DNA from 3 places in the Janthinobacterium sp. JC611 genome. Region 1 is predicted to be linked to each of the others. Evidence: predicted binding sites of a transcription regulator. Region 1 holds the regulator's gene; each other region holds the start of a gene.
What was found. Region 1 encodes FNR, which switches genes on or off when oxygen is low (the NO sensors DNR and NnrR bind a similar motif). Its sites were predicted from a motif close to TTGATNNNNATCAA; they were not measured.
Positions count from the first base shown of each region.

Region 1 (9,741 bases):
GAATTAGCATGGCAATCGACAACCTGTTTGACAGCGCCAGCAGCGTCATGACGGTGGTTTCCTTTACGACGTTCGTGGGCATCCTGTGGTGGACGTTCAGCCGCAGCAACAGCGACTTCGACGCGGCGGCACGCCTGCCGTTCGCCGACGACGCATTGGACTATCCGGCCGAGGCCGAGATGAACCTGGCGAAGGAGCATCACCATGGCTGACTTTACCAATGGCTTCTGGAATATCTATGTGATCGTGCTGTCCCTGCTGGGCATCATCGGCTGCGGCGTGCTGCTGTACTCGCAGTCGAAGGTGAAAGTGGCCGCCGGCGCCCCCGCCGACGGCACCACGGGCCACGTCTGGGACGAGGACTTGAAGGAACTCAACACACCGATGCCGCGCTGGTGGATGTGGCTGTTCTACATCACCATCGTCTTCGCGCTGGCCTACCTGTTCCTGTATCCGGGCCTGGGCAACTATGCCGGCAGCCTGGGCTGGAAATCGACGGGCCAGTACGAGGAAGAGCTGAAAAAGGCGGAAGCCGACTATGGCCCCCTGTTCAACAAGTACCTGAGCCAGGACTTGAAGACGGTGGCCGCCGATCCGCAGGCGCAAGCCATCGGCCAGCGCCTGTTCCTGACCTACTGCGCGCAATGCCACGGTTCGGATGCGCGCGGCAACAAGGGCTTCCCCAACCTGACCGACAAGGACTGGCTGTATGGCGGCGAACCTGACGTCATCAAGACCACCATCATGCACGGCCGCAATGGGCAGATGCCACCGATGGGCGCCGCCCTGGGCTCCGAAAAGGATGTCGAGAACGTGGCCCATTATGTGCTGAACCTGTCCGGTTCCACCTCCGACCCCGTCAAGTCCGTGCTGGGCAAGGCCAAGTTTGGCGCCTGCATGGCCTGTCACGGCGCCGATGCGAAGGGCAACCAGATGCTGGGCGCGCCCAACCTGACGGACAAGATCTGGCTGTACGGCGGCAGCGCCGATACCATCATGGAAACCGTCCGCAAGGGACGCAGCAACACCATGCCGGCCTTCAGCGACTTCCTCGGCGAATCCAAGGTACACGTGCTGTCGGCGTATGTCTGGAGCCTGTCGAATCCGCAGGCGCCCGCAAAGTAAGCAATGGAACCTCAAGTCATCAAGATGTATGCGGCCCGCGAGCAAATCTACCCTCGCGAGGCCAAAGGACGCTACGCTACCTGGCGATGGGTATGCGTATGGCTTACCCAGCTGGCGTTCTACGGCTTGCCGTGGTTGACCTGGAATGGCAGGCAAGCCCTGCTGTTCGATTTGACCACGCGCAAGTTCTACATTTTCGGCGTCGTGCTGTGGCCCCAGGATTTCATCTATCTGGCGGCCCTGCTGATCATCTGTGCGTATCTGTTGTTCCTCGTCACGGCCATTGCCGGGCGGGTGTGGTGCGGATTCTCTTGCCCGCAAACGGTGTACACGGAAATCTTCCTGTGGGTCGAACGCCGCATCGAGGGCACGCGCAGCGCGCGCATGGCCCTCGACAAGCAGGGCCCGTCCGTGCGCAAGGCCGTCAAGAAGACGGCCAAGCACCTGGCATGGGGCGCCATCGCCCTGTGGACGGGCTTTACCTTTGTCGGCTACTTCACGCCGATCAAGGAACTGGCGCACTCGGTGACCACGCTGAACTTCGGTCCCTGGGAATGGTTCTGGGTCTTGTTCTACAGCCTGGCAACCTACGGCAACGCGGGCTGGCTGCGCGAGCAGGTGTGCAAATACATGTGCCCCTACGCGCGCTTCCAGAGCGCCATGTTCGACCAGGACACCCTGATCATCACCTACGATGCCAAGCGCGGCGAACCACGCGGTGCACTGAGCAAGAAGGCCGGCAACAACGCCAGGCTGGGCGATTGCATCGACTGTACCCTGTGCGTGCAGGTGTGTCCGACCGGTATCGATATCCGCAACGGCCTGCAGTATGAATGCATCGGCTGCGCCGCTTGCGTCGATGCCTGCAACAGCGTGATGGACAAGGTCGAGCGGCCACGGGGACTGATACGCTACAGTACCGACCATGCGATGGAAAACAACTTCAATTCGCAGCAGATACGCCAGCGCGCCATGCGCCCGCGCGTCTTGATCTACACTTCCATCCTGGCCCTGATCATCATCGCCGTATGCACTTCGCTGGCGCTGCGCACGCCCCTGAAAATGGACGTGATCCGCGACCGCGGTTCGATGGGACGCGAAGTGGAAGACGGCATGATCGAAAACGTCTACCGCTTGCAGATCATGAACACCTCGGAGCAAAGCCAGCATTTTAAAATCAGCGCTTCCGGCTTGCCGGGCCTGACCTTGCTGACGCGCGAAGAAGTGACCTTGCAGCCAACGGAAACGCTGGGCTGGCCGATCCGCCTGCGCGTGCCGCACGGCGTGGGCGAGAAGGGGTCGAACAAGATTGCGATCGAATTGCACTCGCTGGACGACCCAGCGCTGCATGTGCGTGAAAGCGCGGTCTTCATCGTGCCGCGTTAACAAGGAAAGGCGGACGGGGACCGGGTGCCCTCGCCGCCGCCACGAAGTTGCAGGAAGGCCGGTCCCCGCATGGGGACTGGCTGATTAAACAGGAGAAATAGCATGTCCGACAGTCTGAAACTGCAAGCGCCCGTTGCACCGTGGTACAAGCATCGCTGGCCATGGCTGCTGATGATCGGCCCCGGCCTGTCCGTGGTCGTCGGCAGCTTCATGGGCTATATCGCGTTTACGCAGCCCGATGCGCTGGTGGTGGGCGATTATTACAAGCAGGGCAAGGCGATCAACCAGGATTTGAAGCGCGACACGGTCGCCAGCGACCTGGCGATGGATACCAGCCTGTCGTACGACGTGGCGTCGGCGCGCCTCAGTGGTTCCGTGCACAGCTTCGGCAAGGCTTACCAGGGGCCTTTGCAGCTGCACCTGGCGCATGCGACGTTACCGGAAAAGGATATCAAGCTGCTGGTGCAACCCGATGCGGCCGGCAATTTTTCCGTCGCGCTGCCGATGCTCGAGCGCAGCCGCTGGCAAGTGCTGGTGGAAAACGACAAACGCGAGTGGCGCCTGTCCGGCATCTGGACCTGGCCGCTGCAACGCAGCATCGCGCTGCATGCGGATGAAGAACTGTAACGTACAGTGCCGGGAAAACCGTAGCGAGCGGCCGTGATTTGTGGTTGAGAAGCGCAGCTGTGCTATGCACGGGGGCGCCGAGCCAGCGAGCATCGCAGACCGCAAAGCGCGACGCGCAGTAGGTTTTGACGGTGCTGTTACTTGCAGGTGTCCGTGCCGGCCGTTATGGCTTTCAACTTGGCCGGCTGCAGGATCTCGATCTCGCGGTTGGAGACGCGCAGCCAGCCTTCCTTCTTGAACTTGGACAGCAGGCGGCTGACGCTCTCGATGGTCAGGCCCAGGTAGTTGCCGATTTCCTCGCGCGACATGCGCAGCTGGAATTTGCTGCCCGAATAGCCGCGCGCCTCGTAGCGCGACGCCAGGTTGACGATGAAGGCGGCAAAACGCTGCGTCGCCTGCATATTGCCCAGCAACAGCATCACGCTTTGCTCGCGCGTGATTTCCTGGCTCATCATGCGGTGGAAATGGCGCAGCAGGGTCGGCATATTGCCCAGCAATTGTTCCAGGCTGGAAAACGGAATTTCACACACTTCGCTGTCTTCCAGCGCCACCGCGTTACAGTGGTGACGGTCGGCGCTGATGGCGTCCATGCCCAGCAATTCGCCCGCCATCTGGAAACCCGTCACCTGCTCCTCGCCACCCGGATTGATCTGGTAGGTCTTGAAGTGGCCCAGGCGGATCGCGTACAGGTTCTGGAACGGGTCGCCGATGCGGAACAGCGAGGCGCCGCGCGCGATCTTGCGACGACGGCCGATGATCTGGTCCAGCCTGTCCATATCGCCCATATCGAGGCCCATCGGCAGGCACAATTGATGCATGCTGCAGGTCGAGCATCGCGCACGCAACGCTTCCACGTTCACTGTGGGCAAGGTGGGAGTGAGTAGCGCTTCAGTCATGTCGGTACCTTTTAGAAAATGCAACAACGAGTTTACTGCATACACGGTTGCCGTGTGCCAATTTCACCGCAATTTCGCTGAAAAACGATCTCCAGCCTTTAATTATATGGCAACATCGTCAAAAGCCCAGGCGGGGAAGGCCATTTGCGTGGCGATGCTTGCCAAGTTGATGTATTGATAGGAAAATTCCTAACAGCATTATCTGCCGCCTGTGCCGCACGGTACTGAAAAGGAAATCATGAAGCCTCTCGGCATTAAAGCAAAAGTCGCGCTGGCCACCAGCCTGACCTCGATCGCCATGATCGCGCTGGTCACCATGATCCAGGTGCGGCACATGCGCGACGACTTCACCCGCGTATTGCTGAGCCAACAGGCGTCCCTGATCACCCGCACCGCTGCCGAGCTCGACGACAAGCTGGGCATGCTGCTGCAGATCGTCGCCCTGACGGCGAAACAGCAGCCGCCGGAGCTGATCGCCCAGCCGGACAAGCTGCGCGAATACTATGCGCGCCGCTCGATGCTGGTGCTGTTCGACGACGTGCTGGTGCTCGACGCGCAAGGCGCCATCGTGGCCGACATGCCGAAGGTGGCGGGGCGCGCCGGCATCAACGTCGCCGAGCGCGAGTACTTCCAGGCCGTGCTGCGCACGCGCCAGCCCATGATCACCGAACCGATGCTGGGCAAGTCCAGCGGCATGCCCATCGTGCAGATGGTCGCGCCCGTGCTGGCCGCCGACGGCCAGGTGGCCGGCGTCGTGATCGGCGTGCTGCGCCTGTACAAGGACAACCTGCTGGGGCGCCTGCGCTCGGAAAAGATCGGCAAGAGCGGCTATTACTTCATTCTCACGCGCGGCGCCGTGCCGCGCTACGTGCTGCACCCCGATACCAGCCGCTTGCTGCAGCCGCGCCAGCCGAACGCCAACCTGGCCACCACGCAGCTGCTGCAGGACGACGGCGAAGGCAGCATGGTCAGCACCAACAGCCGCGGCATCACGGCCGTCAACAGCTTCAAGCGCCTGAAATCGGTGAACTGGCTGCTGGCCGCCTCGCTGCCCGTCGACGATGCCTTCGAACCGTTCGATGGCGTGCTGTACCGGCTGGTGCTGTGGAGCATCCTCGCCTCGCTGCTGGCCGCCTTTGTACTGGGCTGGGTCACCGTGCGCCTGCTGTCGCCGCTGGTGCGCCTGCGCGATACCCTGCTGGCCCTGCGCACCAGCGGCAGCCGCTTCACCCCCGTGCCGGTGCAGCAGCGCGACGAGATCGGCGAACTGACGGAAGCGTTCAACGGCCTGATGAGCGAACGCGACCGTCTGCAGCAGGAACTCGAAGCGCGCGCGGCCGAGCTGGAACAGGAGCGCGACCGGGCCGAGGCGGCCAACCGCGCGAAGAGCGATTTCGTGGCCAACATGAGCCATGAAATCCGCACGCCCCTCAATGCCGTGCTGGGCATGGTGTATTTGCTGGGCAATACCAAGCTCGATACGGAACAGCGCAAGTATCTGACCATGGTGCGCGTGGCGGGCCAGTCGCTGCTGGGCATTCTCAACGACGTGCTCGACTATTCGAAGATCGAGGCGCGCCGCATGGAATTGTCGCCCGTCGAATTCGACCTCGACGAAGTCATGAATACCCTGGCCACGACGATGACGATGAACGCGGGCGAGAAGGAGCTGGAACTGGCCATCGCCGTCGAGCCCGACGTGCCGCGGCGCCTCGTGGGCGACGCCCAGCGCCTGCAGCAAATCCTCGTCAACCTGGCCGGCAACGCCATCAAGTTCACCGAGAGCGGCGAAGTGGTGGTGGCCGTCAGCCTGGCCGAGAGCGAGAGCGGCCGCGCCTGGCTGCGCTTCGAAGTGCGCGACACGGGCATCGGCATGACGGAACTGCAGCAACAGCAGCTGTTCGCCGCGTTTTCCCAGGGCGACCAGAGCATCACGCGGCGCTTCGGCGGCACGGGCCTGGGCCTGGCCATCAGCAAGCAGCTGATCCGCATGATGGGCGGCGACATCGCCGTCGCCAGCAGCGAAGGCAAGGGCAGCCGCTTCTGGTTCAGCGTGCCCTTCGAGATGCTGGCGCAGCCGGCCGGGACGCGCCGCACGCCGGCGCTGGGTCAGCTGCGCCTGCTGGTGGCCGACGACAACCGCACCACGCGCGAACTGATCGTCAAGCTGATCGAGGCGTGGGGCTGGCTGGCCGACGAAGTGGACTCCGGCTTCGCCGCCATCGAACTGTACCGCGAACGGCTGGCGCAGCGGCAACCGTACGATGTGGTGCTGGCCGACTGGCACATGCCCGTCATGGACGGCCTGGCGACGGCCAAGGCCATTCGCCAGGCCGCTGCCGGCCAGCGCCAGCCCATCGTGGTGATGGTCAACGCCTTCGCCCGCAACCACCTGGAGGAAATCTCCAGCGCGGCCGAGGCCGACGTCGTGCTGATGAAGCCGATCACCGGATCGAGCCTGTTCGACGCCCTGCACCAGGCGCTGATCGCGAAGAACGACGGCGGCGAACAGCGCATGCTGCACCAGCCGCTGGGCACGGAACTGGCCGGCGTGCATTTCCTGCTGGTGGAAGACAATCATTTGAACCAGGCCGTGGCGCGCGGCATCCTCGAACACATGGGCGCCACCCTGGACGTCGTGGGCGACGGCTTGCAAGCCGTGGAACGGCTGCGCACGGAAGCGCTGCGCTACGACATCGTGCTGATGGACATGCAGATGCCCGTCATGGACGGTTTCAGCGCCACCCACATCATCCGCTCGGAACTGCGTCTGAACCTGCCCGTGATCGCCATGACGGCCGGGGTGCTGGCGTCCGAGCGCGAGCGCTGCATGACGGCCGGCATCAGCGATTTCATCGCCAAGCCCGTGGTGGTGGAAGAGATGATGGAAGTCATCCTGCGCCACCTGCCCAGGCGCCCGCAAGTGCAGACGACCGGGCCGGCGCCCGTCGCCGACGAGGAAGTGTTTTCCATGGCGCCCCTGATGCGGGTGATGGGGCGCGACGCCAAGGGACGCGGTGTGCTGCGGCGCATGGTGGAAGACGCGCTGAACAAGGGCATGACGCCCGTGCGCGACGCCGAAACGGCCTTGCAGGCCGGCCGCCACAGCGACGTGGCGCGCATCCTGCACGGCGTGCGCGGCTCCGTGGGCACCCTGGGCACGAAACGCCTGATCCGCGCCGCCTTCGCCACCGAGGAAGCCATCGATGCGGGCCGCCTGGACGAAGTGCCGGCACTGCTGGCGCAGACGGCGCAGGAACTGGAACAGGCGCTGGCGGCGGCGTCCGACTGGTTGTCGCGGTTGAAGGATTAAATCAGGCGGGCACGCCCAGGATCACGCTGGACGCCTTGAACATCGCCGTCACCTTGCTGCCGATCTCGATACCCAGCTCGGTGCAGCTCTGGTTCGTGATGATGGCGGCGATGGTGCCGCCGCGCGGCAGGTCCAGCACCACTTCCGTGTTGACGGCGCCCGTCTGCACGCGCGTCACGCTGCCGGTCAACTGATTGCGCGCGGAAAAGCGCGCCCCTTCGCTGTCCGTCACCAGGATGATGGACGAGGCCTTGATCAGCGCGAACGCTTCCGCGCCCGGCACCAGGCCCAGGCTGGCGCTGCTGCCCTGCGTGACGATGGCCACGATGTGCTGGCCGCCGGGCAACTCCAGCGTGACTTCGTCGTTGACGGCGCCCTGTTTCAGTTCGGCCACCTTGCCGAGGAATTGATTGCGCGCCGTGGTTTTCATGGCCATTCTCCGTATGAGTAACAAATCGTCGGCGATGCCTTCGGCCTGGCTGCCCAGCTGGCGCAGGTAGCGCGCATGCTCGCGCTCGATGATGCGGAAATTGTCGACCAGCTGGCGCCCCCGCGGGGTCAGGCGCGTGCCGCCGCCGCCCTTGCCGCCCGTCAGGCGCTCGACCAGCGGTTCGCCGGCCAGGTTGTTCATCGCGTCGATGGCGTCCCAGGCCGCCTTGTAGCTCATCTTCACCAGCTTGGCCGCCTGCGTGATGGAACCGCACTCGGCGATGGCGCCCAGCAATTCCACCCGGCCGGCGCCGCCCAGGTGCTCTCCGCCCACCGTCATCCATACCGAGCCTTGCAGGCCGATTTCCGCTGCCGCTGATTTATCCAATGCGTTCACCCAATGCCATGTGTTCTTCCCTGTTATCGATCTGTCCGTCGCGCAAGTACAGCACATGCTCGCCCAGGATGCGCGCATCTTCCGGATCATGCGTGATCAGGATCATGGGCACGTCCAGGCGCTGCTGCCACTGGCTCAGTTCCAGCCGCATTTTGACACGCAGGGCCGGATCGAGGGCGGCAAACGGCTCGTCGAGCAGCAGCGCGTCTGGCTCGGCCACGAGCGCCCTCGCCAGCGCCACTCGCTGGCGCTGGCCTCCGGACAACTCGTCGGGATACTGGTGCGCCAGTTCCTGCAAGTGGAAGGCGGCTAGCCAATGCTCGACCTTCTGCAATTTTTCCCGCGCGCGCGGGTTGAACCAGCCCCGGCTCAGGCCGAAGCCCACGTTCTGGCGCACCGTCAGGTGCGGGAACAGCGCGTAATCCTGGAACAGGTAGGCGACATTGCGCTGCTGCGGCGGCAAATTGATGCCGGCGGCGGAATCGAACAGGGTGCGGCCATTCAAACGGATATGGCCTGCGTCCGGGGTGAAGAGCCCGGCAATGGCTTTCAGGGTCATGCTCTTGCCGGCCCCGGACGGGCCATACATGGCGATGCGCTGGCTGCCGGAGGTGCATTGCACCTGCAGGTCGAAACGGCGTTTGCCGGAGCGCAAGGTGGCGCGGATGTCGAGGTCGAGTTGCATGGGCATCATCATGGACCTCATTTGTGCGCGATGCGCCCGGGCGCCAGGCGGCCCGCCGACAGCAGCACCACGATGCAGACCAAGGAGGTGATCAGCACCAGCGTATTGGCCACGTCGTCCTGGCCCGCCTGTACGGCTTCATACACGGCCACCGACAGGGTCTGCGTCTTGCCGGGGATGCTGCCGGCCACCATCAGGGTGGCGCCAAACTCGCCCAGCGCGCGCACGAATCCCAGCAGCACGCCGGCCAGGATGCCGCGCCACGCCAGCGGTAACGTGACGCGGAAAAAGATCGCCAGCTCCGAGATGCCCAGCACGCGGGCGGCCTGCTCCAGCTGGCCGTCGACAGCCTCGAAGGCGGCGCGCGCCGGCTTGAAGACGAGGGGAAAGGCCACCACGGTGGAAGCGATCACGGCGCCCTGCCACGTAAAGATGAGGTTGATGCCGAAGTTGTCTTGCAGCCAGATGCCCAGGGTGCCGCGCCGGCCCAGCAGCACCAGCAGGTAATAGCCGAGCACGGTGGGCGGCATCACCATCGGCAGGGTCAAGAGGGCGTCGAGCAGCTCGCGTCCGGGAAAGCGCGTGCGCGCCAGCAGATAGCCCGTACCGATGCCGAGCAGCAAATTGAGCGACGTGGCCCATGCCGCCACTTTCAGCGACAGGGCCAGCGCGGTCCAGACGATATCCATGCGGGCGCGGTTGCGTTATGGTTTTTTAAAACCGTATTTGGCGAGGATGGCTTGCGCCGGCGCCGTCTGCAGGTAGCTGACGAAGCGCTTCGCTTCGGCCGCGTTGCCGCTGCCCTTGATGGTGGCGATCGGGTACAGCACGGGGGAGGCCAAAGGCACGTCCAGCACCACGTTGACCTTGTCTTTCATGATGG
Region 1 is NZ_JAFLJN010000085.1:63,806-73,546, forward strand. Features, by position in the region: gene ccoO (cytochrome-c oxidase, cbb3-type subunit II) at 1-7, shown strand, start outside; gene J0O65_RS27055 (cbb3-type cytochrome oxidase subunit 3) at 9-212, shown strand; gene ccoP (cytochrome-c oxidase, cbb3-type subunit III) at 205-1,125, shown strand; gene ccoG (cytochrome c oxidase accessory protein CcoG) at 1,129-2,511, shown strand; gene J0O65_RS27070 (FixH family protein) at 2,614-3,138, shown strand; gene fnr (fumarate/nitrate reduction transcriptional regulator Fnr) at 3,276-4,034, opposite strand; gene J0O65_RS27080 (response regulator) at 4,273-7,347, shown strand; gene J0O65_RS27085 (TOBE domain-containing protein) at 7,349-8,116, opposite strand; gene J0O65_RS27090 (sulfate/molybdate ABC transporter ATP-binding protein) at 8,157-8,858, opposite strand; gene modB (molybdate ABC transporter permease subunit) at 8,876-9,547, opposite strand; gene modA (molybdate ABC transporter substrate-binding protein) at 9,563-9,741, opposite strand, start outside.

Region 2 (9,741 bases), on a different contig from region 1:
TGGCCACGGGCTTGGGCGGCTGCACGATGGCGCGCGCCGCGCCGGCCGGCACGACTTCGCGCAAGGCTTCGAACGGCGCGGCGAAGACCTGGGGCGGCAAGCCGAAGCGGGCCAGCAAGGCGCGCGCCGCCACCGGCCCCACGCCGGGCAGATGCTGCAGGCGCAGCCAGCCCGCCAGTTCCGTGGCCGCGTCTGCCGTCGTTGCAAGTGCATGCATGACAACCTCACTGTGTACCATGCCCCCATGCTAGCGCCATGGCGCGCACGCGCTACCGACGCGCGCAAGGATGCGTGCAATGGCCGCCACCCCGCCATCCACAGGAGCATGGGCGTCTGTGATAAAATTTCCCTTTGCAGCAGACGATTAGCGCACTGGCAAACGCATCTGCCGCGCCGTTGCGCCGCACGCGCCCAACCGTCGCGTACTCACCATAGCCCTGCCATCGTCCGCATGGCCCAGGCATGAATAATCCGGCGCACCGGCGCCCACCTTAACCAGTCGAATCCGTATGTCCATATTAAATATCCTGCGTTACCCCGATCCGCGCCTGCACACGGTCGCCAAGCCCGTCACCGCATTTGATGCGCGCCTGCAAACCCTGATCGACGACATGGCCGAAACCATGTACGACGCCCCAGGCGTCGGCCTGGCCGCGTCGCAAGTGGACGAGCATATCCAGATGATGGTGATCGACATCACCGAAGAGAAAAACCAGCTGCAAGTATTCATCAACCCGGAAATCACCTGGGCCAGCGAAGAAAAGCAGGTCTACGACGAAGGCTGTTTGTCCGTGCCCGGCGTCTACGATGGCGTCGAGCGTCCGGCCCGCATCAAGGTGCGCGCCCTGGACCGCCACGGCAAGCAGTTCGAGCTGGAAGCCGATGGCTTGCTGGCCGTCTGCATCCAGCATGAGATGGATCATCTGCTGGGCAAGGTATTCGTCGAATACCTGTCGCCGCTCAAGCGCAACCGCATCAAGACCAAGATGATCAAGGAAATCCGTGGTCTCGAGCGCGAAGCGAGCCTGCGCGCACAGAACCGCCGTTTCTAAGCCGCTTTTGCGATACTGCTGATAGACTAAGCAGCAACAGTAGTCGTTACACCACGCCAGCCTGGCGCCTCCGGCGCGGGCCTGCGCACCTCACGTCAAGGAACCATATGAAAGTGATCTTCGCAGGCACGCCTGAATTCGCCGCCACGGCCCTGAAAGACTTGCACGAAGCGGGATTCGAGATTCCGCTGGTGCTGACCCAGCCCGACCGCCCGGCAGGACGCGGCATGCAGCTGCACGCCTCGGCCGTCAAGCAGTATGCGCAGCAGCATGGCATCGAGGTGCTGCAGCCGCTGTCCCTGCGCATGGACAGCAAGGACCCGCAGCGCGCCGCCGAGGCAAAGGCGGCCCACGAGCGCCTGCTGGCCACCGACTACGACGTGATGGTGGTGGCGGCCTACGGCTTGATCTTGCCGCGCAGCACGCTCGACATCAAACCCTGCATCAATATCCACGGTTCATTGCTGCCGCGCTGGCGCGGCGCCGCGCCGATTCACCGCGCCATCGAGGCGGGGGACGATGAAACGGGCGTGACCATCATGCAAATGGAAGAAGGCCTCGATACGGGCCCCATGCTGGCCATCGAGCGCACGCCCATCGAGGCGGGCGACTCCACCGCCACCCTGCACGACAAGCTGGCCGCCCTGGGCAGCAAGATGATCGTCGAGACCCTGCGCAAGATGCAGCAGCAGCCGCTCGAAGCCGTGCCGCAGCCGGAAGCGGGCGTCACTTACGCGGCGAAAATCGCCAAGGAAGAGGCGGCGCTCGATTTCAGCCTGCCGGCGCTGGAACTGGGCCTGAAAATCCGCGCCTTCAATCCGTTTCCCGGCGCCTGCGGCCAGGTCGATGGCGTCACCATCAAGATCTGGGCCGCCGAGGTACTCGAAGCGGACAGCAAGGAAGCGCCGGGCCAGGTGCTGGCGGCCGACGCCCAGCACGGCATCGTCGTGGCCTGCGGCAATGGCTCGCTGCGCCTGACGGAGCTGCAAAAACCGGGCGGCAAGCGCCTGCCCGCGGCCGAGTTCATCAAGGGTTTCCCGCTGGAAGGCAAACGCTTCGTTTAAGCCGCCAATCGCTACCGGCGGCACGCGCCCATGGACCAGCTGACCGCCTTGCGCGCCCTGCGCCGCGTCGTGGAACTGGGCAGTTTCACGGCCGCCGGCGCCGCGCTGGGCATTTCCCACTCCATCATCTCGCGCCAGATCCGCCAGCTGGAAAGCCAGCTGGGCGCCCAGTTGCTCAACCGCACCACGCGCCGTTTCGCCCTGACGGCGGCCGGCCAGGAATACTACCTGGCCAGCCGCGACATCCTCGACGCGCTCGACGCGGCCGACCGCGCCGTCGCCATGCACCAGGCGCAACCGTCCGGCAGCCTGCGCATCAATGCACCGATGGCTTTCGGCACGCTGGAACTGGCCGCCTGGCTGCCCGATTTTGCCCGCCAATACCCGCACATCCACATCGATCTCGTCTGCAATGACCGCATCGTCGACCTGATCGACGATGGCTTCGACGTGGCGCTGCGCCTGGCGCGCGGCTTGCCCGATTCCACCCTGGTGGCGCGCCAGCTGGCCAGCAGCCGTACGGTGGCCGTCGCCTCGCCCGCCTACCTGGCGCGCCATGGCCATCCGGCCACGCCGCAAGACCTGGCGCAGCACAATTGCCTGATGTACACATCGGGCGACAAGCCGGCGGAATGGTGGTTCACGGATGGCGACGGCGCCGCGCACAAGGTCGCCGTGCGCGGCAGTCTGCAAGCCAATACCAGCGTCGCCTTGCGCGAAGCCGCCGTGGGTGGCATGGGGATTGCCGGCGCGGCCGCCTTCATCGTGCGCGACGCGCTGCGCAGCGGCCAGCTGCTTGAAGTATTGCCCGGCTACACCTTGCGCCCACGCACCCTGTACGCGCTGTATCCGCACAGCCGCAAGCTGTCACCGAAGGTCAGGGTCTTCGTCGACTTTGCCGTGCAGCACTATCAGGATCGCCACTGGGATTGATCAAGGCTGCTGCAGCGCCTTGCGCACGGCGCGGAACTGCTGCGTCAAGCCTCCGTAGCCCCAGGCCGCCTGGCGCGCGTCATGCACGTGGATATAGCTGACTTCATGCACGGCGCCGAGATACTCCTGCATTGCGGCGAACACGGCGGCGATATACGCGGCTTTTTCCGCCGCCGTATTCGTTTCATCGCTGATCAGGATATCGAGGAAGAAACTGCTCTTGCCCTGGGCTTGCAGCGAGGGCCCGCCGACAAACCAGTGCGCCGCGTCGGCATGGCTGATGGCCACCGAGGTCAATTCGGGCGCCTTGTGCAGCAGCCGCGCCGTCAGGCCGCTCAGGGTGGCGGCGATGGCGGCCGACAGGCGCGCATCGGGCGCGGTGGAGAGACGCAAGTTCAGGATGGGCATGGGATGCTCCGCAAGTGGATGAAGACCCATTCTAGGCAGGCAGCGTCGGCAATGGCAGCCCCCGCCAGGCACAGGATCTGTGCAGTTTATGCACCAATGCCTGCGCGCATAAAAAAGGGCTTGCCGCGGCAAGCCCTGGTTGCATCCGGCGTGACCGCTTAGCGGCGCTGCACCTTCATCATGCGACCGCCCACGGACGACGACAGGCTGACCTCGAAGCGGCCGCCGGCCGGCAAGGCGCTCACGTCGACGCTGGCTTTGCCACCCGTCAAGTCACTGGCGAGCACCGTCTTGCGGCCATCTGCGGCGACATGCAGCACGGCGGCGTAAGGTTCCGCCTCGGCATTCCAGGTCAGCGCCAGCTTGCCGCCGCCTTGTGTCGCCTCAAACGTGGCGTCGTTGGCGGCGGCCTTGCCGCGGCGCGCCTGGCGCTCGAGCTTGGCCAGGGCCTTGCCATTTGCCAGCACTTGCACGTCGCTGATTTCGCCCGGGTTGGCGAAGCTGACGCGGAAGTGGCTCATGGCGTTGCCGCCATGGTCGGCCACGGAGACGCCATCGAAGGGCAAGTCGATAGTCTGTCCCGACACCGTCAACACGCGCAAGGTATAAGCATGGCCGCTGCCGCTGGCGGCGGCGCCGATGCGCGCCGACGAGGCGACGGCCGGGCGCAAGGCCACGCCGCCAGGCGTGATGCGGCCGGAAATGGTCAGGTAGCCGTTCTCGGCCACGGACATGCTGGCGGCCAGCACATTGCTGCCCGTCACCTGCGTGCTGCGTTTTTCCAGGAATTGCTGCACCCGCGCATAGCTGTAGTCGGAGAACCAGGCGCCGCTGCAATAGCTCATCACGTCCTTCATCGGCGTGCTGCCATAGACTGCCTTGCTCAGTTGGCCGATGCTGCCTGCATAGTTGCTGTTGTACAGCGGTTGCGGACCCAGATTGCCATCCGCATACGGGTAGTCGACAGCGGCGCCAGCCGGCCCGCCGCAGGCAACGTGCTGCAGCGAGTGATTGTGGCCCAGCTCATGCACGAGCGTGGTCAGCCATTCAGGCCATTGATTGCCGAATGGATCGACCGATGCGATGCTGTTGAACCGGGCGTCCAGGCCGATGGCCGACGTGAAGTCGCTGCCGCCGCTGCGCTGGTTGATGTAGGCCAGGCCGGCGGCGCGGGTGGAGGACATCCTCGGCACGAAACCATAATAATAGGCGCCGCTGTCTTCCAGTGCGCGCTTGTTGTCCAGCTTGCCCAGGGCATCGCTCCACCAGCTGTCAGCCGTGCTGCTGCCCGGCATGCTCAGCGCCGCGCGCGTCGTGATGCTGATATTTTCCGTCGCATACGGATACACGCGCAGCAGCGCGGCACGGATCACCTCGGCGTCAGGCAGTTGCGCCACGCCATCATCCGTACTCAATGGCACCAGCACCAGACGGATTCTGGCGAGGCTGGCCACCGCAGGCGCCGCTTCCTGGCTCACTTGCACGCCATCATTGCCGACGGCCGTCACGCGCACGCGCACGCCGGGCAAGATCCAGCTGGCCGGCAGGACGGCGCTGAAGTTGCCGTTGAAACTGTCATCGTTCTTCGTCGTCGGCAAGAGCGCCGGGCCCGTCATCGCGATACTGCCCAGGTTGCTGCCATTGGCGGCGGTCGCATTCAGGGTGACTGCCGGGCTGGACTGGCCCGCCTGCGCGGCCAGCACGGACACGCGCACGGCGGCCGGCTTGCCGCGCGTCAGGCGCAAGGCCGTATTGCTGGCGTTCAAATTCAGCACTTGCGCGAAATCAATACTACCCAAGGTAAAGGCCGACACCGTGCCCGCATTGACGGCGATGCGCGACGCGGCCGACAGCATCACGTTGCCCGTTGCCGAGGCTGGCGCGGACAACACCAGTTGGCTGGCGCTGGCGCTGACGATGGCCGCTGGCGTCGTGCCCACCGACGCCGAACTGACCTGGTCGAGATTGCTGCCCTGCAGCGTCACCGACAAGCTCCCGCCGCTGACGGCCGAGCTGATCGACGTCACCGTCACGCTGGCCAAGACCGTGTACGTGTCGCCGCTGATCACATCGTTGTAGGGACCGCGCAGCGTCAGCGGTCCCGTTGCCGCGCCCGCCGGCACCACCACGGTCACGCTGCCGGCCATCTGGCTTTGCGGCGTTGCCGCCGCGCCATTGCCAAACTGCACCGCCGTCACGGCGCCCATGCCGCCGCCCGCGACCGTCACGCTGGAGCCGACGCCGCCCGTCGCCGGCGCGACGCTGCCCACGCTCAAGGGCAGGTATACATTCACGCTATAGCTGGTGGCCGCCGTGCCGCTGGCGCTGACCAGGCTCAAGGCGCCCGTTACGGGTACGCCAGGCATGGCCAGGGTCACGCTGCTGTCGCTGCTGGCACTGGTGGCGAGCGTCACGCCCGCCACCTGGAAGGCCGTCACGCGGCTCAGATTCGTGCCCGTCACCACCAGACTGCCGCCAACGGCGACATTCGCCGCCGAGACGGCCGTCACGGCAGGAACCAGGACGGGCGTACCCGATGTGGTCGCCACCACCGTGTCGCCACCACCACCGCCACCGCCGCCACAGGCGGACAGGCCCAGCATGACAAACAATGCTACAAGAAGATGGTTTTTCATGGCTGGCAACCCTGTTGCTGCAGCGCGGTGTCGGGGAGGACACAAGATAAATGTGACATATTGGTGACTTTTGGTGAGAATTTAATTTCTAAGAACCAATATTATGGGTTAATTCGATTCCCAACGACAACTATTAATGCTTTTGATTCAATTGGTTTTGATAATAATTAAAATATCTGCTTGGCAAACTTTATTTTGAGCATTATTCCTCTCGCTCTGCATTGACCGAAATCACATTTAATTTCCTTTACAGCTATTGCCATTCAATTCATTAAAAAGATGCGGATGCGGCACAAATAATGTGGAAATTTTTCCACAGCCTAGAGACCATACCTTTCTGCCAACTTTGCTGGAAGAATTAACGTTTTGAGTAAGATTTTCAGGAATGTAATTTTCAGGAGCAGGCGTGGCGGAAGGCGATGTGTTGCAAGAACGCCTGCCTTAGGGTGAACGGCCGCTTTTGCTTAAAACCAAAGCAGCCTGATGCCGTATAATTTTAGACCCGGTGAAATCAGGCGATTGCCACCTTCTGCCTGCCCTACCCGGCCGGCAACTCTCCGTCAGCTGATCCTGCTGGCCCGCATCCGCCTCGTACAGTCCTGTCGCCGCGCCGCCGCCCGTTTGCCTATTGAAAGCATGAAATGAACGATACCGTGATCCCCGCCATGTCCCCGACCGAAGCCACCTTGCGCGCCATCCTGGCGCAGCGGATCATGATCCTCGACGGCGCCATGGGTACGATCATCCAGCAATACAAGCTCGACGAGGAAGCGTATCGTGGCGGTCCCGCCGGCCGCTTCATCGATTTCGCCGCGCCGGCCGACAGTGGCGCGCGCGAACTGTTCGTCAAGGGCAATAACGAGCTGCTGACCCTGACGCAGCCGCACATCATCCAGGAAATCCACGAGCGCTACCTGGCGGCCGGCGCCGACCTGATCGAAACGAATACCTTCGGCGCCACGACGATCGCGCAAGACGATTACCACATGGCCCATCTGGCCTATGAAATGAACGTGCAGGCCGCCAAGCTGGCGCGCGCCGCCTGCGACAAGTATTCCACGCCGGACAAGCCGCGCTTCGTCGCCGGCGCCCTGGGCCCCACGCCCAAGACGGCGTCGATCTCGCCCGACGTCAACGACCCGGCCGCACGCAACGTCAGTTTCGACCAGCTGGTGGCCGCCTACCTGCAGCAGACGCAGGGCCTGGTGGAAGGCGGCGCCGACGTGTTGCTGGTGGAAACCATTTTCGATACCTTGAACTGCAAGGCGGCCCTGTTCGCCATCGACCTGTTCTACGAGCAAAATCCCGACGTCGCGCGCCTGCCGCTGATGATTTCCGGCACCGTCACGGACGCCTCGGGCCGCATCCTGTCGGGCCAGACCGTGCCCGCCTTCTGGAATTCCGTGCGCCACGCGAAACCGCTGACCATCGGCCTGAACTGCGCGCTGGGTGCCGCCCTGATGCGCCCGTACGCGGAAGAGCTGGCCAAGATCGCCGACACCTTCGTGTGCATCTACCCGAACGCGGGCTTGCCCAACCCCATGAGCGACACGGGCTTCGACGAGTTGCCAGCCGACACGTCCGCCCTGCTGCGCGAGTTCGCCGACGCGGGCTTCCTGAACATGGCGGGCGGCTGCTGCGGCACCACGCCCGAACACATCGCCGCCATCGGCGAATTGTTGTCAAAAAACACCCCGCGCACCGTGCCGGCGCCGTCGCACGACCTGCGCCTGGCCGGCCTGGAACCGTTCGTCGTCAACGATGAATCGCTGTTCGTCAACGTGGGCGAACGCACCAACGTCACGGGCTCGAAGGCGTTTGCGCGCATGATTCTCAACGAGCAATATGACGAAGCCCTGTCCGTGGCGCGCCAGCAAGTGGAAAACGGCGCGCAAGTGATCGACATCAACATGGACGAGGCCATGCTCGATTCGCAGGCGGCCATGACGCGCTTCCTGAACCTGATCGCCTCGGAACCCGATATCTCTCGCGTGCCCATCATGGTCGACTCGTCGAAATGGTCGGTCATCGAAGCGGGCTTGAAATGCGTGCAGGGCAAGGCCATCGTCAACTCGATTTCCATGAAGGAAGGCGAAGAGGAATTCCTGCGCCAGGCAAAGCTGTGCCGCCGCTATGGCGCCGCCGTCATCGTCATGGCTTTCGATGAGAAGGGCCAAGCCGACACCTTCGAGCGCAAGATCGAAATTTGCGCGCGCGCCTATCACCTGTTGATCGATGCGCTGGACTTCCCGCCGGAAGACATCATTTTCGATCCGAACATCTTTGCCGTCGCCACCGGTATCGAAGAGCACAACAACTACGCCGTCGACTTCATCAACGCCACGCGCTGGATCAAGGAAAACCTGCCGTACGCGAAGATCTCGGGCGGCGTGTCGAACGTGTCGTTCAGTTTCCGCGGCAACGATCCGGCCCGCGAAGCCATCCATACCGTCTTCCTGTACCACGCCATCAAGGCCGGCATGACCATGGGCATCGTCAACGCCGGCATGGTGGGCGTGTACGACAACCTGGACCCGGAATTGCGCGAGCGCGTGGAAGACGTGGTGCTGAACCGCCGCGAAGACTCGACCGAGCGCATGATCGAATTTGCCGGCACCCTGAAGGCGGGCGGCAAGGCCGAGGCGCAAACCCTGGCCTGGCGTGAAGGCACGGTGCAGGAGCGCCTGTCGCACGCGCTGGTGCACGGCATCACGCAATTCATCGTGGAAGACACGGAAGAAGCGCGCCAGCAACTGCTGCACAATGGCGGACGCCCGATCCACGTGATCGAGGGCCCGCTGATGGCCGGCATGGACGTGGTCGGCGACCTGTTTGGCCAAGGCAAGATGTTCCTGCCGCAAGTGGTGAAATCGGCGCGCGTCATGAAACAGGCCGTGGCCCATCTGATCCCGTTCATCGAGGAAGAAAAGCTGCTGGAAGAGCAGCGCACGGGCATCGTCGCCAAGCCGAAGGGCAAGATCATCATGGCGACCGTGAAAGGCGACGTGCATGACATCGGCAAGAACATCGTCACCGTCGTTCTGCAATGCAACAACTTCGAAGTGGTGAACATGGGCGTGATGGTGCCGTGCTCGGAAATCCTCGCGCGCGCCAAGGTGGAAAACGCGGACATCATCGGCCTGTCGGGCCTGATCACGCCGTCGCTGGAAGAAATGGCCTATGTCGCCAAGGAAATGCAGCGCGACGAACATTTCCGCATGCTCAAGATTCCCCTGCTGATCGGCGGCGCCACCACCAGCCGCGCTCACACGGCCGTGAAAATCGCGCACAACTACGACGGCCCCGTGATCTACGTGCCGGACGCCTCGCGTTCCGTGTCCGTGGCGCAATCGCTGCTGACGCCGGAACAGCGCGACAAATACGTGGAAGACATTGAACTCGATTACGCGCGCATCCGCGAGCAGCACGCCAACAAGAAGGCGCTGCCGATTTTGCCGCTGGCGCAGGCGCGCGCCAACAAGATGCTCGTGCCCTTCGACGGCCCCTGCGCGCCCGTGAAACCGAAGTTCATCGGCCGCCGCGTGTTTAAAAACGTCGACCTGGCCACCCTGGCCAACTATATCGACTGGGGCCCGTTCTTCCAGACCTGGGACCTGGCCGGCCCCTTCCCCGCCATTTTGACGGATG
Region 2 is NZ_JAFLJN010000009.1:204,657-214,397, forward strand. Features, by position in the region: gene dprA (DNA-processing protein DprA) at 1-217, opposite strand, end outside; gene def (peptide deformylase) at 510-1,052, shown strand; gene fmt (methionyl-tRNA formyltransferase) at 1,160-2,116, shown strand; gene J0O65_RS08510 (LysR family transcriptional regulator) at 2,147-3,049, shown strand; gene J0O65_RS08515 (tautomerase family protein) at 3,050-3,457, opposite strand; gene J0O65_RS08520 (IPT/TIG domain-containing protein) at 3,616-6,060, opposite strand; gene metH (methionine synthase) at 6,735-9,741, shown strand, end outside.
Region 2: the regulator FNR is predicted to act here: its motif matches at 6,251-6,264, upstream of J0O65_RS08520 (IPT/TIG domain-containing protein).

Region 3 (9,741 bases), on a different contig from region 1:
CTGCAGGCGCGCCACCTCGTCGGCCGCCAGGCCCAGCTTGGTGATCGCGTCGCCGGCCGTGCCGATGATGGCCGACTGCGTCAAGCCGCCCGCCGCCACGCCGGCCGCCAGGCCCTTGTCCAGGCCAAAGACCCTGGCCAGGATGACCACCGTCAACAGCGCCGTGACGGCCAGCACGACGGCCAGGATGATTTCGCGCACGGACTGGCGCCCCAGGGAATTGAAGAATTGCGGGCCGCTTTCATAGCCGACCGCGTAAATAAACAGGGCGAACAGCACCGACTTGACGCCGGGATCGATGGCGACGCCTACCTGGCTGACGAGGACCGCCACCAGCAGTGAACCGGCGACCCCGCCCAACTGGAATGAGCCGAACTTGATCTTGCCGATGTAGTAGCCCACTGCCAGGGAGAGGAACAAGGCAATTTCAGGCGACTTCTTGAATAACTCGTGCAACCATTCCATGCTGACCACCTTTCGTGTTGAAGGAATTCTTTACTGCGTGTGCTCTTGCAAGCTGCTCAGGCGTGGACGGAGCCGGCCAGGGCCACGATGAGCGGCCCCAGCAGGGGCAGCACCACGTTCGAAATCGCATACGTGATCGTGTAGCCCAGCAAGGGCGTGGAGTTGCCCGCCGCGTTCTGCACGGCCGACAGGGCCGGCGTGCTGCACTGCTGGCCGGCGATGGCGCCCAGCAGCACGGGCGCTTCCAGCTTGAGGAAAAAGTGCCCGACGCACAGGGAAATCGACGCGGGGATGACGGCGATGAGCACGCCCATCAGCGGCAGCGACAGCCCGTACTGGCGGACCAGGTCGATCGCCTGCGGTCCCGAGGCCAGGCCCACGCAGGCGATGAAGGTGGCCAGGCCGATATCCTTCATCATGTCGAGCGCGCTGGAGGGGATGCCCTGCATGCCCGGCTTGCGCGCCTGGTACCAGCCGAACACGAGGCCCGTCAGCAAGGCGCCGCCGCCCGTGCCCAGCGAAAACGGGATGCCGCCCAGCTTGGCCGTGAAGCCGCCGATGTACACACCGAGCACGATGCCGATGCTGGCATACACGATATTGCTGCGCTCGCCAGTGGGCACGCGCTTGCCGATGGCGGCCAGCGCCGTAGTCAGCTCGCGCCCTTCCGTCGTGCCATACAGGCGCAGCACGTCGTCGCGCTGCAGGGTCAGGTCGGGCAGCGGCGGCATGCTGTGCTCGCCCCGCACGACGGCCGCCACGTGCACGCCGGAGGGCAAGGCCAGCTGGCGCAAGGACTGGCCCACGAGGGCCGCCTGCTGCAGCACCACTTCCACGGCCGAGACGGCCATATTCAAGCCCGTCGTGTCGGCAAATTCCTCGCCCAGGATGGCTTCGGCCGCCACCAGCGCGGAACGGTGGCCGATCACCAGTACTTCATCGTTGGCGCGCAGGCGCAGTGCCGGCTCCAGGGGCAAGACCTTGCCATGCCGGCGCACGCGCGTGATGCTGGCGCGGCCCGCGAAAATATGCTGCAAGGCATCGAGACGGCGCCCCGCGCCGCGGCTGATGCGATAGGCGCGCCCCACCATGTCCGGCGTGGCCTGCACGCCATCGCCATCGGTCTGCGCGCCGCCCATCTTTTCCCACAATCTATCGGCTTCCTCGCGCAGGTTGACGCGCAACAACAGCGGAAAAATCTGGCTGGTGACGATGACGATGGAGATCAGGCCGAAGATATATGTGATCGAATACGCGGTGACCACGTTGGCCTGCAGCTCGGCGATGCGGGCGGCGGGCAGCGCCAGCTTGGAGATGGCGTCCGTGGCCGTGCCGACGACGGCCGATTCCGTCGCCGCACCCGCCATCATGCCGGCCGCCGTGCCCTGGTCCAGGCCCAGGAAGCGCGTGGCCAGCAGCACCAGCGCCAGCACCACCACCACTTCGATCAGGCACAGCAGGCCCAGGCGCAAGCCCTTGGCATTCAGGTTGGCAAAGAACTGGGGACCACCCGCATAGCCGAGCGCAAAGATGAACAGCATGAAGAAGACATTCTTGACGCTGGCGTCCAGGGTGATGCCCAGCTGGCCGATCAGCAGCGCGGCGATCAGGGTGCCGCACACGCCACCGAGCTGGATGGGGCCGAAGCGTATCTGCCCGACCGCATAACCGAGCGCCAGCGCCAGGAACAGGGCCAACTCCGGCACTTGGTGCAACACCGACGCGATCGAATCGAGCATGGACCAACCTTCGAAAAGATAAGGGATGGTGACGCGTTCATTGGCTGGCAGACGCTGGCGGTTGAACGGGCGTACAGGGCCCCGCACAGCACGTGGCCCGGAGGCCTGTGCTGGGGAAATGTTGTCATTAGGAATTATGTTCGGTGAAAATTTTACAAGTGTCAACAGGTGTTCTGTTGAACTCGTCTTGATCTTCATCAAACATCCTGCGCACGATTGGGGCGGCGATTTGACATAGCTCAACAATACTAATAGCAATGTTTTTGGACGATAGCAAAGTGCCTTGCGCGTCAGCGGCGTCGACGCCAACAGGGAAACTGTGTATAAAACAACAGCAGTTTCAAGCTGCCCACGCGCCGCTGGAATTAATCCAGATCAATAAAACCGCAAATAGAAAATAAATCTTGCGTGCGGCTCTGGACGGCATGCGCGCCCCTCGCCTACGCTGCTTTTTTATCGGAAAAACAAGAGGAACCCATGCAGACAGCACGCTTGAATATCATCGGAATGGATCACGAAGGTTGCGCCGACAGGCTGACGGGCGCGCTCGAAGCCGTCACCGGCGTGGCGACCGTGTGCGTCTCGCTGGCGCGCCACGGCGCCACGGTGCAATTTGACGAACGGCTGGCCACGCAGGAACGCCTGCTGGCCGCCGTCAATGACGCCGGCTTCATGGGCGAAGCGACGGATGAAGAACAGCTGGCCTCGTGCAGCGGCGCCTGCGGCCACTGCCGCCACTGAAGCCCGCCTGCCGCTCAGCCTTCCCGCGCGCCCCGGTCGCGCAAATGCGCCAGCACGCGGCGCGGTCCCAGCGCCTGCAGGTCGAACGGCGGCAATTCGATGGCGTCTAGCGTATTCTTGAACAGCAGCCCCAGTTCCGTATCGCCTTCCAGGCTCAGGCGGCGGCTGAAGAACAGGGTGTCCGGATCTTCCTGGCGCCGCGCCAGCAGCATCAAATCATGCACGCTGGCGGCGATGCACAGGTCCGGCACGTCGACATAGCGCTCCGCCACGAACACCGTGCCCTGCCACTCGAAATCGAAGGCGATGCCCGCGTCCAGCAGCCGCAGGCGCAGGCTGCGCCCTTCCAGGCTGCGCCGCACGTCGTCGGGCAATTGCGGCGCCAGCAGGCGGTTCAAGCCTTGCACGAACAGCCAGGATGCGGGATACGGCGGCAGCTTGGACAGCAATTCGGCCAGCGGTTCGGGCAGCCGGTACGACATGGCGGGCTTGCTCACGCCGGGCTTGGCCGGGACCGGGACCGGGGCCGGGGCCGGGACGGGCAATCTTTCCAGTTGATCTTGCATGGTGCTTCCTTTCGAGGCGTTCAATGGGCGGCGTGCAGTTCCATGCCGGGCTGGCCATGCCAGTAGCCGTCGCAAGCGCCGGCCGGCTGGCAGGCCGCCAGCTGGGCCTGGGCGCCGATGCCGCTGACCTGGCCGCGGCGGGCGCGGTCGAAGATGGCGATGACTTGCTCCGTATGCATGGACTGCGGGCTGATGCGCGCCACCGATACCCCCATGTCGCGCATGGCGTCGAGTTCGCGCACCAGGTTGTAGACCAGCGCCGACTGCGTCTGCGTGCCGTTCAAGACGAGGAAAGGCACTGCATCGCGCGTGCGCAGCAGCAGGCCGTCCGGTTCTTCCAGGCAGCTGTAGCCGCAATCGTCCTTCGGCAGGTTGCGGTTGCGCGCCGTGAAGCAGCGCGCGGAAAACGCCAGCGGCATGCGGCCGTAGGCGAACACTTCCGTCTCCAGCCCTTCCGGTTTCTGGCGCTGCATCTCGGCCAGCGCCGTCTGCCCCATTTCCAGCGGCATCACCCAGCGGTGCGCGCCCAGGCGCGCCAGCAGTTGCAGGCTGGGGCCGTTGAACAGGTTCAAATGGGGACCGGCGACGAAGGACGTGCCCTTTTCCATGCAGTGCACGGCGCCCATGTCGTTGGCCTCGACCGCATAGCGGCCATTGCCCGTGATGCGGCGCAGGGTCGCCAGTTCCGCGCCCGCCTCGATCAGCGCCTGCGTCGACAGCACCACTTCCTTGCCGGCGGCGGCCAGCATGTCGGCGATATCGAGCCAGTCGGCCAGGCGCAGCTCATGCCGGCGCGAACAGACGGTCTCGCCCAGGTAGACGATATCGACGGCGGTCGTGGCGATCTGCTGGTAAAACTCGAAAACGGTGGCGCGCGGCCAGTAGTACAGCAAAGGACCCAAAGATAGTTTTAACATGTTCTTCCTTTATTTCCAGGAGCGATGATAGGCACCGAGCGTGTGCTGCTGGCCCTCGGCCAGCTTGTCCATGGCCGCCATCCAGCCCGGCTTGACGGCGTAGCGCGCATTGCCTTCGCGGCAGGCGTCGATCGCTTCGCGCCACACGCGCGTGACCTGCGCCACGTAGGCGGGACTGCGCTGGCGCCCTTCGATCTTCACGGCCCGCACGCCCATGGCGATCAGCTGCGGCAGCAGCGCCAGGGTATTCAGGCTGGCCGGCTCCTCGATGGCGTAATACTCTTCGTCGTTGACTTCGAAACGCCCCTTGCACAGGGTGGGATAGCTGGCGTTTTCACCGGGCGCGTAGCGGTCGATCAGCACGCCGTTCAGGCGCGACTCCAGCCCTTGCGGCGTTTCCAGCCAGCGCACGGATTTCGCCGGCGAGCACACGCCGTGCGTATTCGGCGCCTCGCCCGTCGCATACGACGACAGCGCGCAGCGCCCTTCGACCATCACGCACAGGCTGCCGAAGCCGAAGACTTCGATCTCGACTTCCGTCTTGGCGATCAGTTGCTCCACCTGCGCCATCGACAGCACGCGCGGCAGCACGGCGCGGGCGATGCCGAAGTGTTCATGGTAAAAATTGATGGCTTCGTAGTTGGTGGCCGAGCCCTGCACGGACAGGTGCAAACGCAGCTGCGGGTGGTGCTCGCTCGCATACGCCATCAGGCCAGGATCGGCCACGATCATGGCGTCGATGCCGGCCTGCGCGGCGCGGTCGATGGCGCTGCGCCACACGGCCCAGTTGTGCGGCTGCGGATAGGTGTTCAGCGCCAGCAGCACCTTGCGCCCATATTGGTGGGCGTAGCGCACGCCCTCGGCGATGGCCTTCTCGTCGAAATTGAGGCCGGCGAAATTGCGCGCATTGGTGGCGTCGCGAAAGCCCAGGTACACGGTGTCGGCGCCATTGTCGACGGCCGCTTTCAAGGCCGGCAGGCTGCCGGCGGGACAGACCAGTTCCAGCGGTCCGGCCACGCGGGTGGCGGTGGTTGATTCAAGCATCATGATGTTCACAGTCCTGTATCGGCTCAGGGTGCAGACTATAGCCCCGCCCATACGGCCCAGTCCTTGACGCAGGTGAAGGAATGCATGCATGGCTGGCGCGCGTTCAACTTGCTTGACCTGGCTGTAAAATGCCGCCTTTTCTCCCTCTTCGATTGTCCGCCATGCCCCGCAAACCGCTGCTGATCTTTTTGCTCACCCTGTTCCTCACCGTGCTGCAAGTGCAGTGGGCGGCGCCGGTCGACGGCTACGATGACGCGACCCTGTCCGTGCTGTCGCCCGAGGTGCTGGGTGCGTATCCGGGCGTGCTGCTGCAGTTCCTGCAAGCCGTCTTCGCCCGCCGCGCCATGCCTTTGGCGCGCCAGGCCGCCATCTGCACCGGAGTGCTGGCCGTCTACTGGCTGCTGGCGAACGTCGTCACGTTCGACGCGCGCGTCGCCAGCTGGAGCACCTTCTCGCCGCTGGAAATCTGGGCGCACGTGCTGCCCGCCTCCATCCTCAGCATCGCCGTCTGCGGCGCCGCGTATTTCGGCGCGACCGTCCTGATCCTGCGCCAGGGCCGCGCGAAAAAGTAAACAAAGGCGCTTTTTTCACCTGCATCAAGGATTCGTCACACCACGGCACGCGCCGTTTGACGCCACTATATTTAGTGATTAATCTCCATAAAAACACCGCATGTTGTGTTTACCGGAGGTTTCATGACGACAAATGCAGTTCCATCCACACGCGGCCAGGTCGATGTCGCCGCGTCCATCAATGAATACCTGGAGCGGCGCGACTGGCGTGTCAACGCCAACGCCAACCAGGGTTACTCGCTGGGCGGCCTGATCCTCAACGTATCGGGCAAGGTCATCGCCAACTACTGGCTGGACCAGGTGTATCCGCCGGCAGTGGGCGCGGCGCACCGCGAAGCGGCGCTGCACATCCACGACCTCGACATGCTGGCCGGCTATTGCGCCGGCTGGTCGCTGCGCACCCTGCTGCACGAAGGCTTGAATGGCGTGCCGGGCAAGATCGAGTCAAGCCCGCCGAAACACATGTCGAGCGCCATTGGCCAGATCGTCAATTTCCTCGGCACCCTGCAAAACGAGTGGGCCGGCGCGCAGGCGTTCAGCTCCTTCGACACCTACATGGCGCCCTACATCCGCAAGGACAGCCTGCGCTACGCGGACGTGCGCCAGTACATGCAGGAGCTGATCTTCAACCTCAACGTGCCCTCGCGCTGGGGCACGCAGACGCCGTTCACCAACCTCACCTTCGACTGGGTCTGCCCGGACGACTTGCGCGAGCAGATTCCCGTCATCGCCGGCCAGGAGATGGACTTCAGCTATGGCGAGCTGCAGGCGGAGATGGACATGATCAACCGCGCCTACATCGAGATCATGATGGCGGGCGACGCCAAGGGCCGCGTCTTCACCTTCCCCATCCCGACCTACAACATCACCGAGGATTTCGACTGGCATAGCGAGAATGCGCAACGCCTGTTCGAGATGACGGCCCGCTACGGCCTGCCCTACTTCCAGAATTTCATCAATTCGGAACTCAAGCCGAACATGATCCGCTCCATGTGCTGCCGATTGCAGCTGGACTTGCGCGAACTGCTCAAACGGGGCAATGGCCTGTTCGGTTCCGCCGAGCAGACGGGTTCCCTGGGCGTGGTGACGATCAACTGCGCGCGCCTGGGCCACCTGTGGCGCGGCGACGAGCCGGCCTTGATGGCGGACCTGGACCGGCTGCTGGAACTGGGCAAGACCAGTCTGGAAATCAAGCGCCGCACCATCGAGGAATTGATGCAGCAAGGCCTGTTCCCGTACACGAAACGTTACCTGGGCACCCTGCGCAACCACTTTTCCACCCTGGGCGTGAACGGCATCAATGAGATGATCCGCAATTTCAGCGGCGACGCCCATGACATCACGAGTCCCGAGGGCCATGCGCTGGCGATCCGTCTGCTCGACCACGTGCGCGCCCGCATGCTGCAGTTCCAGGAAGAGACGGGCCATATGTACAACCTGGAAGCGACGCCGGCCGAAGGCACGACCTACCGCTTCGCCCGCGAAGACCGCAAGCGCTATCCCGCCATCCTGCAGGCGGGCACCGTCGACAATCCCTACTACACGAATTCGTCGCAACTGCCCGTCGGCCACACGGACGACCCGTTCGAGGCTTTGGCCCTGCAGGACACGCTGCAGCGCAAGTACACGGGCGGCACGGTGCTGCACCTGTACATGACGGAAGCGCTGTCGGACGCCAACGCCTGCCGCGAGCTGGTGAAACGCGCCCTGAGCCGCTTTTCGCTGCCCTACGTCACGGTCACGCCCACCTTTTCCATCTGCCCGCGCCACGGCTACCTGGCCGGCAAACATGAATTCTGTCCCACCTGCGACGCGGAACTGATCGCCCGCAAGCAAAACCACCCTGTTCCATCACTTGAGGAAACGCCATGAACGCACGTCCCGACTTCACTCCCGCCACCACCCTGCCCGACAGCGAACGCCAGCGCTGCGAAATCTGGACCCGCGTGATGGGCTACCACCGCCCCGTCGCCTCGTTCAACATCGGCAAGCAGGGCGAATTCCACGAGCGCCAGTATTTTACGCAAGCGAGCGCCCGGCTTGGCCAGCCCGCCTGCCATGGCGCTTGATCTGAAAGTGGGCGGCCTGACGCCCTTTTCCGCCACCGACTATCCGGGCCAGCTGGCGGCCGTCGTGTTCGTGCAGGGCTGCCCCTGGCGTTGCGGCTATTGCCACAATCCGCATCTGCAGGCGCGCACGCCGGAAGGCGCCATGCCGTGGCAGGACGTCCTGAGCTGGCTGCGCCGCAGAGTGGGCCTGCTCGACGCCGTCGTCTTCAGCGGCGGCGAAGCCTGCATGGACCCGGCGCTGGCGCGCGCCATGCAGGACGCCAGGACGCTGGGTTTCGGCGTCGGCCTGCACACGGCCTGCATCTATCCGCAGCGCCTGCAGGAAGTGCTGCCCCTCGTCGATTGGGTGGGCGTCGACATCAAGGCGCCGTTTGCCGACTATCGTCATGTGACCCGCGTGGCCGGCAGCGGCGACCCGGCGCGCGCCTGCCTGGACGCCATCCTCGCCAGCGGCGTGGCCTATGAATGCCGCACCACCATCCACCCGGACCTGCTGCCGGACGAGCAGTTGCTGGCCCTGGCCGCCACCCTGGCCGCCAAAGGCGTCGACAACTACGTGCTGCAGCAGTTCCGCGCCGACGGCTGCCTGGATATGGCGCTGGCCGGCCGCCCCCTGCACGGCTACCCGGCGGCGCGCACGGTGGCGCAAATCGGCGCCATGTTTCCCCGTTTTACATTCCGTAATCATGGCAGTTGAGCCGGCAAGCACATTATTTAGGAAAGCCCCGCAAAATTCCCCGTTCTGCAACGCTGAAATGCCTTGCGTGCTGTAATGTATCGACTGTGCCGCGCTCCATGCGCAGCCGCCAGATTCCACACACCGCATTACAGATAAGCGTCATCCATGAACGATTTCACCGCAGCCGGCCCAGGCACCCCTTCCACCCACGCCGACATCCTGTACGGCCCGCCGCGACCGGATCTGCTGCGCGAGGAAGTGCTGGCCGACCTGCTGGAAGCGACGGCACGCCGCTGCCCGCGGCAGATCGCGCTGATCGATGGCGAACGCCGCATCACGTATGCCGAACTCGATGCCCAGGCGGGCCTGGCCGCGTCGCGCCTGGTGGCCGCCGGCGTGAAACCCGGCGACATCGTCGGCCTGTGGCTGCCGCGCGGCGCGCATCTGCTGCTGATGCAGGCGGCCATCGCCAAGGCGGGCGCCGCCTGGCTGCCCGTCGATGAAGACACTCCCGTCGAGCGCCTGCAAGTGTGCCTCGATGACGCCAGCGGCGCGGGCGTCATCAGCTGCGCGCAGTTCGCGCCGCGCCTGGCGGACGCCGGCGTCCAGCGTCCCGTGTGGACGGCGGAAAGCCTGCTGGCCCCCGCCGCGCCGGGCGAAGTGTTGCCGACGCGGACAACCGTGCTGCCCGAGCACCCGGCCTACGTCATCTACACGTCCGGCTCCACGGGCAAGCCCAAGGGCATATTGATCAATCAACGCAGCATCTGCCACTTCCTGCGCAGCGAAAACGCCGTGCTGGAAGTGGCGCAGTCCGACACCGTCTACCAGGGCTTTTCCGTCGCCTTCGACATGTCGTTCGAGGAAATCTGGATCGCCTACCTGGTGGGCGCCACACTGTGGCTGGGCCCCAAGGATATCTCGGGCGACCCGGAAGCCTTGCCGC
Region 3 is NZ_JAFLJN010000021.1:91,974-101,714, reverse strand. Features, by position in the region: gene aspT (aspartate-alanine antiporter) at 1-465, opposite strand, end outside; gene aspT (aspartate-alanine antiporter) at 522-2,204, opposite strand; gene J0O65_RS14775 (heavy-metal-associated domain-containing protein) at 2,682-2,945, shown strand; gene ubiT (ubiquinone anaerobic biosynthesis accessory factor UbiT) at 2,960-3,511, opposite strand; gene ubiV (ubiquinone anaerobic biosynthesis protein UbiV) at 3,532-4,428, opposite strand; gene ubiU (ubiquinone anaerobic biosynthesis protein UbiU) at 4,438-5,475, opposite strand; gene J0O65_RS14755 (hypothetical protein) at 5,637-6,047, shown strand; gene J0O65_RS14750 (ribonucleoside triphosphate reductase) at 6,171-7,919, shown strand; gene nrdD (anaerobic ribonucleoside-triphosphate reductase) at 7,916-8,116, shown strand; gene J0O65_RS14740 (anaerobic ribonucleoside-triphosphate reductase activating protein) at 8,106-8,813, shown strand; gene J0O65_RS14735 (Pls/PosA family non-ribosomal peptide synthetase) at 8,961-9,741, shown strand, end outside.
Region 3: the regulator FNR is predicted to act here: its motif matches at 5,539-5,552, upstream of ubiU (ubiquinone anaerobic biosynthesis protein UbiU).